2 regions of the Streptomyces sp. NPDC048643 genome follow, and region 1 is predicted to be linked to the other one. Evidence: riboswitches for the same ligand, from Rfam matches in the RefSeq annotation. Region 1 holds a riboswitch; the other holds the start of a gene.

Region 1 (4,317 bases):
GGTGGGCTGGGTTCAGGTGGTGGCGGGACGGGTGATCCGTGCGGTGAAGGCGGCGACGTCGGCGACCACGCGTTCCGGCTGTTCCCAGTGGACGGCGTGCCCCGTGTTCTCGTACGGGAGGAGGTCCGCTCCGTGGACCGCGTCCAGGATCGTCTGCTGGTCCTCGCGGGTCAGGAAGCGGTCCTGCTCGCCCCAGATGACGAGGGTGGGCACCAGGATGCCCGCGAGGGTCGCGCCGAGGTCGGCGTCGAGGAGTCCGCGCCCGGTCTCCTGCCAGACGTGGGTCGGGAGCTTGAGGCCCTCCTCGACCATCGTCTCGACAAATCCGCGGGCGAGCGGGGCGGCGCTCGTGCCGGTGACGAACTCCTCGACGAACGCGCGGGGCACGGGGTCGGCGAGCCCGTCCAGGCTCTTCCGCCACGCGTCGGCCGCGGGCTTGTCCGCGAGGGTCCCGGGGACGCCGAGCAGGACGAGCCCGGCGACGCGGTCGGGGTGGCTGCCGGCGACGATCCGCGCGGGTATGCCGCCGGTGGACGCCGCGACGACTACGGCGCGCGGGATGTCGGCGGCGTCGAGGAAGGCGACCAGGTCGGCCGCGAAGTCGTCGGGGGTGTAACCGTCCGGCGGGCGGCCCGCGTCGCCGTGGCCGCGCTGCGTGGGCGCGTACCCGTGCAGGGACGGCGGAAGACGCCGCAGGAGGGGCTCGAAGGACCACCAGGAGTCGGCGAGACCGTGCACGAAGACGACCGGCGTACCACTGGGGTAGCCGGCTTCGGCGTACGGAAGGGTCAGCCCCTCGTTCACCTGCGCGGACTTCAGGGAGATCACGGTCACGGCGCGCTGCCTCCTTCCGCCCGGCCACCCGGGTCCTGGAACCCGGGAACGGAGAGCGGGCGGCGATCACCTCCGACACTACCGACGGGAGGCGCCCGGCGCGCTGCGGGTGGCCCGGCCGGGGGCCGGAGGAGCGGTGGGACCGGGCCCGGGCTGCCGCGCGCGACCGGGGGCCTGCCGGACCGGGCGGTCCTGGCGGAGCGATGGGGATGAGCGCAGGTCCGCCATACACAGGAGTGCGGGGATGGGGTTAGTGTGTCCGTCGTACCGGACACGGGGTGCCCCGTCCGAGGGCTGAGATCACACCCGTCGAACCTGAACCAGTTCGTACTGGCGGAGGGATGTCTTCATGCCTTTGGCGCATGTTTCCGGCGGGCTGCCCGCCGACAGCCGGCCGACCGTCTTCGACGGGTCGATGCCCGCGGCTCCCGGCGACCTGCGGGTGGAGGGGCACGGCATCGAACCGGTCCCCGAGGGCAACCGGTACGGCGGGCCCTGGCGCCTGTTCACCGTGTGGTTCGCCCCCAACCTGACGATGACGGGCGTGTTCACCGGCACCATCGGCATCGCGCTCGGTCTGGACTTCGGCACCGCCCTCGCGGCGGTCGTCCTCGGGACCGTGGTCGGTGCGCTGCCCACCGCCTACCTCAGTACCTGGGGCGGCCTCACCGGCACCGGCCAACTCCCCCTCGCTCGGCTCGCGTTCGGCCGGGCGGTGGCACTGCCCGGGCTCCTCCAGTGGCTGTCCTCGGTGGCCTGGGACGCGCTGATCGGGCTGTTCGGCGGGGACGCGCTGGCGCGGCTGTGCGGCTGGCCGTTCTGGGTCGGCGTCCTCGTGATGATGGCGGCGCAGGGGGCGCTCGGCGTCCTCGGTTACGAGGCGATCCATCGTCTGCAGATCGTCATGACGTTCGTGCTCGCGGTCGCGTTCGCGGTGATCGCGTGGCGGATGCTGGACGGGGTCCACCCCGCCGCGACCGGCTCCGCGACCGGCGCGGACCACATGGGGGCGTTCGTGCTCACCAGCACCATCGCGCTGAGCCTCTCGCTGTCCTGGGCTCCGTACGCCAGTGACTTCAGCCGCTATCTGCCGCGCACCACCTCCCGTCCGCGGATGTTCTGGTGCACCCTGCTCGGGCTCGTCGTGTCGTTCGTCGCCGTGCAGGCCCTCGGTCTGTGGGGCGCGTCCGTGCTGACCGACCAGACGGCGGCGGGTGTCGAGGCGTTGCTGGGCGGCGGGGTGGCGGGCGCGTTCGGGCTGCTCGCCGTGGCGCTGGCGGCGGTGTGCAGCAACGCGATGAACGACTACAGCGGTTCGCTCGCGTTGCAGACCCTCGGCGTGCGGATCCCGCGCCCGGTGGCGGCCGCGCTGGCGGCGGCGCTCGGGTTCCCGCTCGTGCTGTGGATGCACGCGGCGGACACCACGGCCCGCTTCCAGAACGTGCTGCTGTTCGTGGGCTACTGGATCCCCGGGTTCGTCGCGATCGTCGTCGTCGACTGGATCGCCCGCGCACGCGAGCGCGCCGGTGCACCCGTCGACCTCGCCGTCGAAAGCGCCCGCAGGTTCCCCGCATGGCCGTCCCTGCTGGCCTTCGTCGCCGCGTTCGGCGCGGCCGTTCCGTTCATGGACACCAGCCTGTACGTGGGTCCGGTGGCCGACGCGTTGCACGGCGCCGACCTCTCCTACTACGTGGCGTTCCTCGTCGCCCTCGCCCTCTACACACCCCTGCGACTGCGCCGCCGCGCCTAGGACGTGCCCAGAGGACCTCGGGCCGTCGAGCCGGGCGTCCCGCAGGTCGTGGAACTCCTTGCCGTACCCCGAGAGGAACCTCGTATGACCACGCCGCCCCGCGTCCTGACGATCGCCGGATCCGACTCCGGCGGAGGCGCCGGAATCCAGGCCGACCTGAAGACGATGCTGGCGCTCGGCGCCCACGGGATGAGTGTGCTCACGGCGGTGACCGCGCAGAACTCCGTCGGTGTGCAGGGGGCTTGGGAGTTGTCCGAGGACGCGGTGCGCGCCCAGTACCGCAGCGTCGTCGACGACATCGGCGTCCAGGCCGTCAAGACGGGCATGCTGTCGTCGCCCGCGCTCGTCACGACGGTCGCCGAACTCCTGGCGGACGTGGGAGCACCGGTCGTCGTCGATCCGGTCAGCGTCTCCAAGCACGGGCACCGGCTGCTGGCCGACGACGCGCTCGACGCCGTACGGCACCGGCTGTTGCCGCGGGCGACGGTGGCCACCCCGAACCTCGACGAGGTGGCCCAGCTCACCGGGGTGAAGGTGACGGACGAGGAGGGGATGCGGCGGGCCGCCGACCGACTCCTCGCGTACGGCCCGCGCTGGGTGCTGGTGAAGGGCGGTCATCTGCCGGGCGAGGCGGTCGACCTGCTCACCGACGGCACGGCGGAGCACTGGCTGCGCGCGCCCCGCCACGACAACCGGCATACGCACGGCACCGGTTGCACCCTCGCGTCGGCCGTCGCGGTGGGCCTGGCCGAGGGTCTGGCGGTGCCGGACGCCGTGCGGCGGGCCAAGGAGTACGTGACGGCGGCGATCGAGGCCGGTTTCCCGCTCGGTTCCGGCATCGGACCGGTGGACCACGGATGGGCGCTGCGCCCGGGCGCGTAAGCCGGGCTCCCGCTCCGGGAGTCGGCCTTCGGAGCACCCTCCGGAAGGACCGGACACACGCTCTCGTGCACCAGCCGGTGCCGGCGGTGAACATCACGGCCCCCGCCGTGCGTACTGATCGGCACAGCGACAGTCGTCTGCTCGCCCGTCAGGTACGCGGGGACGCAGATCCGGATCCAAGGAGCACACCATGAAGGCGACCGCGCAGATCGGCGTCACAGGGCTCGCCGTGATGGGCCGCAACCTGGCCCGCAACTTCGCCCGGAACGGCTACACCGTCGCCGTCCACAACCGCACCCCTGCCCGGACCAAGGCGTTGATCGAGGAGTTCGGGCACGAGGGGGCCTTCGTGCCCGCCGAGTCGGCGGAGGAGTTCGTCGCGGCGCTGGAACGCCCCCGCCGCCTGATGATCATGGTGCAGGCGGGTGCGGCCACCGACGCCGTCATCGACGAGTTCGCCCCGCTCCTCGAGGACGGCGACATGATCATCGACGGCGGCAACGCGCACTTCACCGACACCCGCCGCCGCGAGCAGTCGCTGCGCGAGCGCGGCATCCACTTCGTCGGCGCCGGGGTGTCCGGCGGCGAGGAGGGCGCCCTGCACGGGCCGAGCATCATGCCCGGCGGCTCACCGGAGTCGTACGCCTCGCTCGGCCCGATGTTCGAGTCGATCAGCGCCAAGGTGGACGGCGAGCCCTGTGCCACCCATATCGGCACGGACGGCGCCGGCCACTTCGTGAAGATGGTGCACAACGGCATCGAGTACGCCGACATGCAACTGATCGGCGAGGCCTACGACCTGCTCCGCCGGGTGGGCGGCTACACGCCCGCGCAGATCGCGGAGATCTTCC
Region 2 (4,317 bases), on a different contig from region 1:
AGTTCGCCGGTGGTCAGGACGTGCGCCATGGCGTCGCCGGTGACCGGCGTGAGGAGCACGCCGTTGCGGAAGTGCCCGGTGGCCAGCAGCAGCCCGTCCAGCGCGGTCGGGCCGAGCAGCGGCGCGTTGTCGGGGGAGCCGGGGCGCAGTCCCGCGCGGGTCTCGGTGAGCGGCAGCTCGGTGATCCCGGGCACCAGCTCATGGGCGTCGCGCAGCAGCTCGTACACACCGCCCGCCGTCACCGTGGTGTCCCAGCCGAGCTCCTCGCTGGTCGCGCCCACGACCAGTTCGCCGTTCTCGCGCGGCACCAGGTACAGGTGGCCGCCGCGCACCACGGCCCGCACGGTGCGGTTCAGGAACGGCGCGTACCGCTGCGGCACGGTCAGCCGCAGCACCTGCCCCTTCACCGGGCGCACCGGCGGCAGGACGTCGTCGGGGACACCTGCCAGCTGCCCGCTGAGACTGCCCCCGGCCAGCACCACCTGGCCGGCGCCGAGTTCGGTGCCGTCCGAGGTGACCACTCCGGCGGCCCGGTCACGGACGACGGTCAGGCGCTCCGCCCACGTCCGGTGGATGCTCACCCCGGCCCGTTCGCACGCCGTGACCAGGGCCGCCGCGAGGCGCCGCGGGTCGATCTGGTGGTCGCCGTCGACCCGCAGGCCGCCGCGCACCCCGGGCGCGAGCATCGGTTCGAGACGGCGGCACTCCCGACCGGTCAGCCACTGCGAGTCGAGCCCCGAACGGCTCTGTAGCGCGTGGAGTTCCCTCAGGTGGGCGCGGTCGTCGGCGTCCAGCGCGACGGCCAGCGTGCCGCACTGGCGATAGCCCAGATCCTGGCCGGTCGCCTCGGTGAGCTCGGCCGCGAAGTCCGGGTAGCGGCGCGCGGAGGCGAGATTGAGGCCGAGCAGGGTCTCCTCGCCGTAGTGCAGCTCGGTGACGGCGGCGAGCATCCCGGCCGCGACCTGCGCGGCCCCGCCACCCGGCTCGGGGTCGACGAGCGCGGTGGTGAACCCGCGCTGCGCGGCCCGCCAGGCCGTGACCAGCCCGATGATCCCGCCCCCGATGACGAGGACGTCGGACGAACGTGTAGGCGACATGGGCGTCCAGCCCCTCCCTTCGCCGGCATGACCCGGATCAGGTTCGTACGGTCGGAGGCCGCCCCAGCCTCCCTCTCAGCCCGTTGCGTACGGGCTCCCGCGAGTGCTTTACGGTGGCCACCCTAGCCCGCCCTGCCCGGACTCAGTAAGGGAGCCTCCGCCCATGGCACGCTCGCTCGACGGCCTCGTCCTCGCCCCGGTCGCCGACCAGGCGCCGGGTCAGGTGGGGACCCGTACCCGGTTCGCCTACCGCGAGGCGGACGGCACGGTCTGGGCCGACTACACGGGCGGCGAGGTCGTCCGCGGACACCTCGTCGGGACCCGCGAGGGCGACCGCCTCAACTTCCGCTACGTCCAGCTCAGGACGGACGGCGTCACCTCGTCCGGGCACTGCGTGTCCCTCGTGACCGAACTGCCCGACGGCCGTGTGCGGCTGGAGGAGACCTGGGCCTGGGAGTCGCAGGCCGGGTCGGGCACCAGCGTCGTCGAAGAGGTGCTTGAGACGGCCCCTGTGCAGCAGATCACCGAGCACGTCCGCTGACTGACGGATTGTCAGGTGTCTATGGTGATCGGGTGAGCGAGCAGACGCAGGCGAAGGCGCAGGGGTCCCCCGCACGGCGGGTCGTGGTGGTGGGCGCGGGCATGGCCGGGGTGCAGACGGCGGTCGCCCTGCGCGAGCAGGGCTTCACGGGCACCGTCACGCTGATCGGCGCGGAGCCGCACCAGCCGTACGACCGGCCACCGCTGTCCAAGGCGGTCCTGCTCGGCAAGGCCGAGGGCTCCGCCTTCGACGTCGACTTCGAGGCCCTGGACATCGACCTGCGGCTCGGCCTGGAGGCGCTCGGCGTACGCGCCGGGGACCACGAACTCGACACGGCGGGCGGGCCGGTCCCGTACGACGTCCTGGTCGTCGCCACCGGCGCCGAACCGATCCGGCTGCCCGGCGCCGAGGGCGTGCCGGGGGTGCACCTGCTGCGCACGCTGGACGACGCCGACCGGCTGCGGCCCGTCCTGCTCCAGCAGCACGACATCGTGGTCGTCGGCGCCGGCTGGATCGGCGCCGAGTTCGCGACCGCCGCGCGCGAGGCCGGCTGCGCGGTGACGGTCGTCGAGGCCGCCGACCGGCCGCTCGCCGCCGCGCTGCCCGCCGAGGTGGCCGCGCCGATGGCCGGCTGGTACGCGGACAGCGGCGCCACGCTGCGCACGCACACGCGCGTGGAGCGCGTCGAGCCCGGCGCCGTGGTCCTGGACGACGGCTCCCGGGTGCCCGCGGGCGCCGTGGTCGTCGGTATCGGGGCACGGCCCGCGACGGGGTGGATCGCCGCCTCCGGCATCGCGCTCGGCGCCGACCGCGAGATCCTCGCCGACAACCACCTGCGCACCTCGCTGCCGGACGTCTACGCCGTCGGGGACTGCGCCTCCTTCCCGTCGGGGCGCTACGAGGACCGCCTCCTCGTCCACCACTGGGACAACGCGCTCCAGGGGCCGCGCACGGTCGCCGCGAACATCGTCGGCGAGACGCCCGCCGCCTACGACCCGGTGCCGTACTTCTGGTCCGAGCAGTTCGGCCGCTTCGTGCAGTACGTCGGCCATCACACGCCCGCCGACACCCTGGTGTGGCGCGGCGACCCCTCGGGCGCGGCCTGGTCGGTGTGCTGGCTCCGCGAGACACGCCTGGTCGCCCTCCTGGCGGTGGGCCGCCCGAGGGATCTCGCGCAGGGCCGCCGGCTCATCGAGGCGGGCGCCCGCATGGACCCGCTGCTGCTCGCGGACCCGTCGAGGCCGCTGAAGACCGCCACGTTCTAGAGCCGGGGCGCCTCCGTCACCCCAGGTCGGACGCCCTCGGCTTCCGACTGTCGGTCCGGGATGGCAGGCTTGTCCCGTGACCGAGATTGACGCAAAGATCGATGCTCTCGTCCCCGCCTGGCTCACCCTCCCCGACATCGCCGAACAGTTCGGCGTCGAGGTGACCCGCGTCCGGCAGCTGGTCAAGGACGGCCAGCTCATCGCCGTACGCCGTGGTGAGAACCGCGCGCTGCACGTCCCCGCCGCCTTCATCGACGCGGACGAGCAGAAGGTCGTCAAGGGCCTGGCCGGCACCCTGACGCTCCTGAGGGACGACGGCTACTCCGACGAAGAGGCCCTCGAATGGCTCTTCACCCCCGACGCGACCCTGCCCGGCACCCCCGCGCAGGCTCTGAGCGAGAATCGCGGCACGGAGGTGAAGCGTCGCGCCCAGGCGCTCGCCGTCTGACCTGACACGAGACAGTCCGGCGCGGGGAGCGCGGCGGCCGGGACCAATCCGGCCGCCGCGGCTCCCCGCGCACCGACCACGGGGGACCCACGCATGCCCGCAGCAGCCACTTCCGCCCGCGCCCGGCTCGCCGACGCCCGCCTCTACCTCTGCACCGACGCCCGCAGGCGCCAGGGAGACCTCGCCGAGTTCCTCGACACGGTCCTGGCGAGCGGGGTCGACATCGTGCAGCTGCGCGACAAGGGCATGGAGGCGGCGGAGGAGCTGGAACACCTCCGGGTCTTCGCGGACGCGTGTGCCCGCCACGGCAAGCTCCTCGCGGTCAACGACCGCGCCGACGTCGCCCACGCCGTCGGCGCCGACGTGCTGCACCTCGGCCAGGGCGACCTTCCGGTTCCCGCGGCCCGCGCCATCCTCGGCGACGAGGCGCTGATCGGCCGTTCGACGCACGCGGGCCCGGAGGCCGAGGCCGCCGCCGTCCAGGACGGCGTGGACTACTTCTGCACCGGCCCCTGCTGGCCCACCCCCACCAAGCCCGGCCGGCACGCACCCGGCCTCGACCTGGTCCGGCACACCGCCGCCCTCGGGACCGACCGCCCCTGGTTCGCGATCGGCGGCATCGACCTCGGCCGCCTCGACGAGGTGCTCGAAGCGGGAGCCCGCCGCGTCGTCGTCGTGCGGGCGATCACCGAGGCGGACGACCCGGGCGCTGCGTCCGCCGAGTTCGCGAAGCGGCTGCGCGCGGCGTAGGCGCGGGCCGCGAATGCCGCGCCCGCAGGGGCCGTCGGGGGCGCGGCGAACCGCGCGCCGAGCCCCCACCGGCGAGGCGGCGAAACGACGGCCCGCAGCAGGGGCGGGGGCGAAGCCCCGAGGGCTCCGCGGCCGGGAACAGACGTGCCCGTAGGCCGAGACCAGGCCCTCTGTCCGAGGGGTGGACAAGAAACCGGCAGATGGGACAAATCGCGT

Evidence for each region. Region 1 has a riboswitch for thiamine pyrophosphate ahead of AB0C62_RS36360 (cytosine permease). Riboswitches for the same ligand answer to the same signal wherever they lie in the genome.
Region 2: linked by a shared signal. The riboswitch ahead of thiO (glycine oxidase ThiO) and the one ahead of AB0C62_RS36360 (cytosine permease) in region 1 are both predicted to bind thiamine pyrophosphate.

The regions. Positions count from the first base shown of each region.
Region 1 is NZ_JBEZHO010000058.1:43,028-47,344, forward strand. Features, by position in the region: gene AB0C62_RS36355 (alpha/beta hydrolase) at 13-834, opposite strand; TPP riboswitch at 1,099-1,193, shown strand; gene AB0C62_RS36360 (cytosine permease) at 1,184-2,584, shown strand; gene thiD (bifunctional hydroxymethylpyrimidine kinase/phosphomethylpyrimidine kinase) at 2,669-3,466, shown strand; gene gndA (NADP-dependent phosphogluconate dehydrogenase) at 3,657-4,317, shown strand, end outside.
Region 2 is NZ_JBEZHO010000019.1:26,506-30,822, forward strand. Features, by position in the region: gene thiO (glycine oxidase ThiO) at 1-1,097, opposite strand, end outside; TPP riboswitch at 1,095-1,208, opposite strand; gene AB0C62_RS20330 (hypothetical protein) at 1,261-1,638, shown strand; gene AB0C62_RS20335 (FAD-dependent oxidoreductase) at 1,671-2,903, shown strand; gene AB0C62_RS20340 (Rv2175c family DNA-binding protein) at 2,980-3,351, shown strand; gene thiE (thiamine phosphate synthase) at 3,445-4,101, shown strand.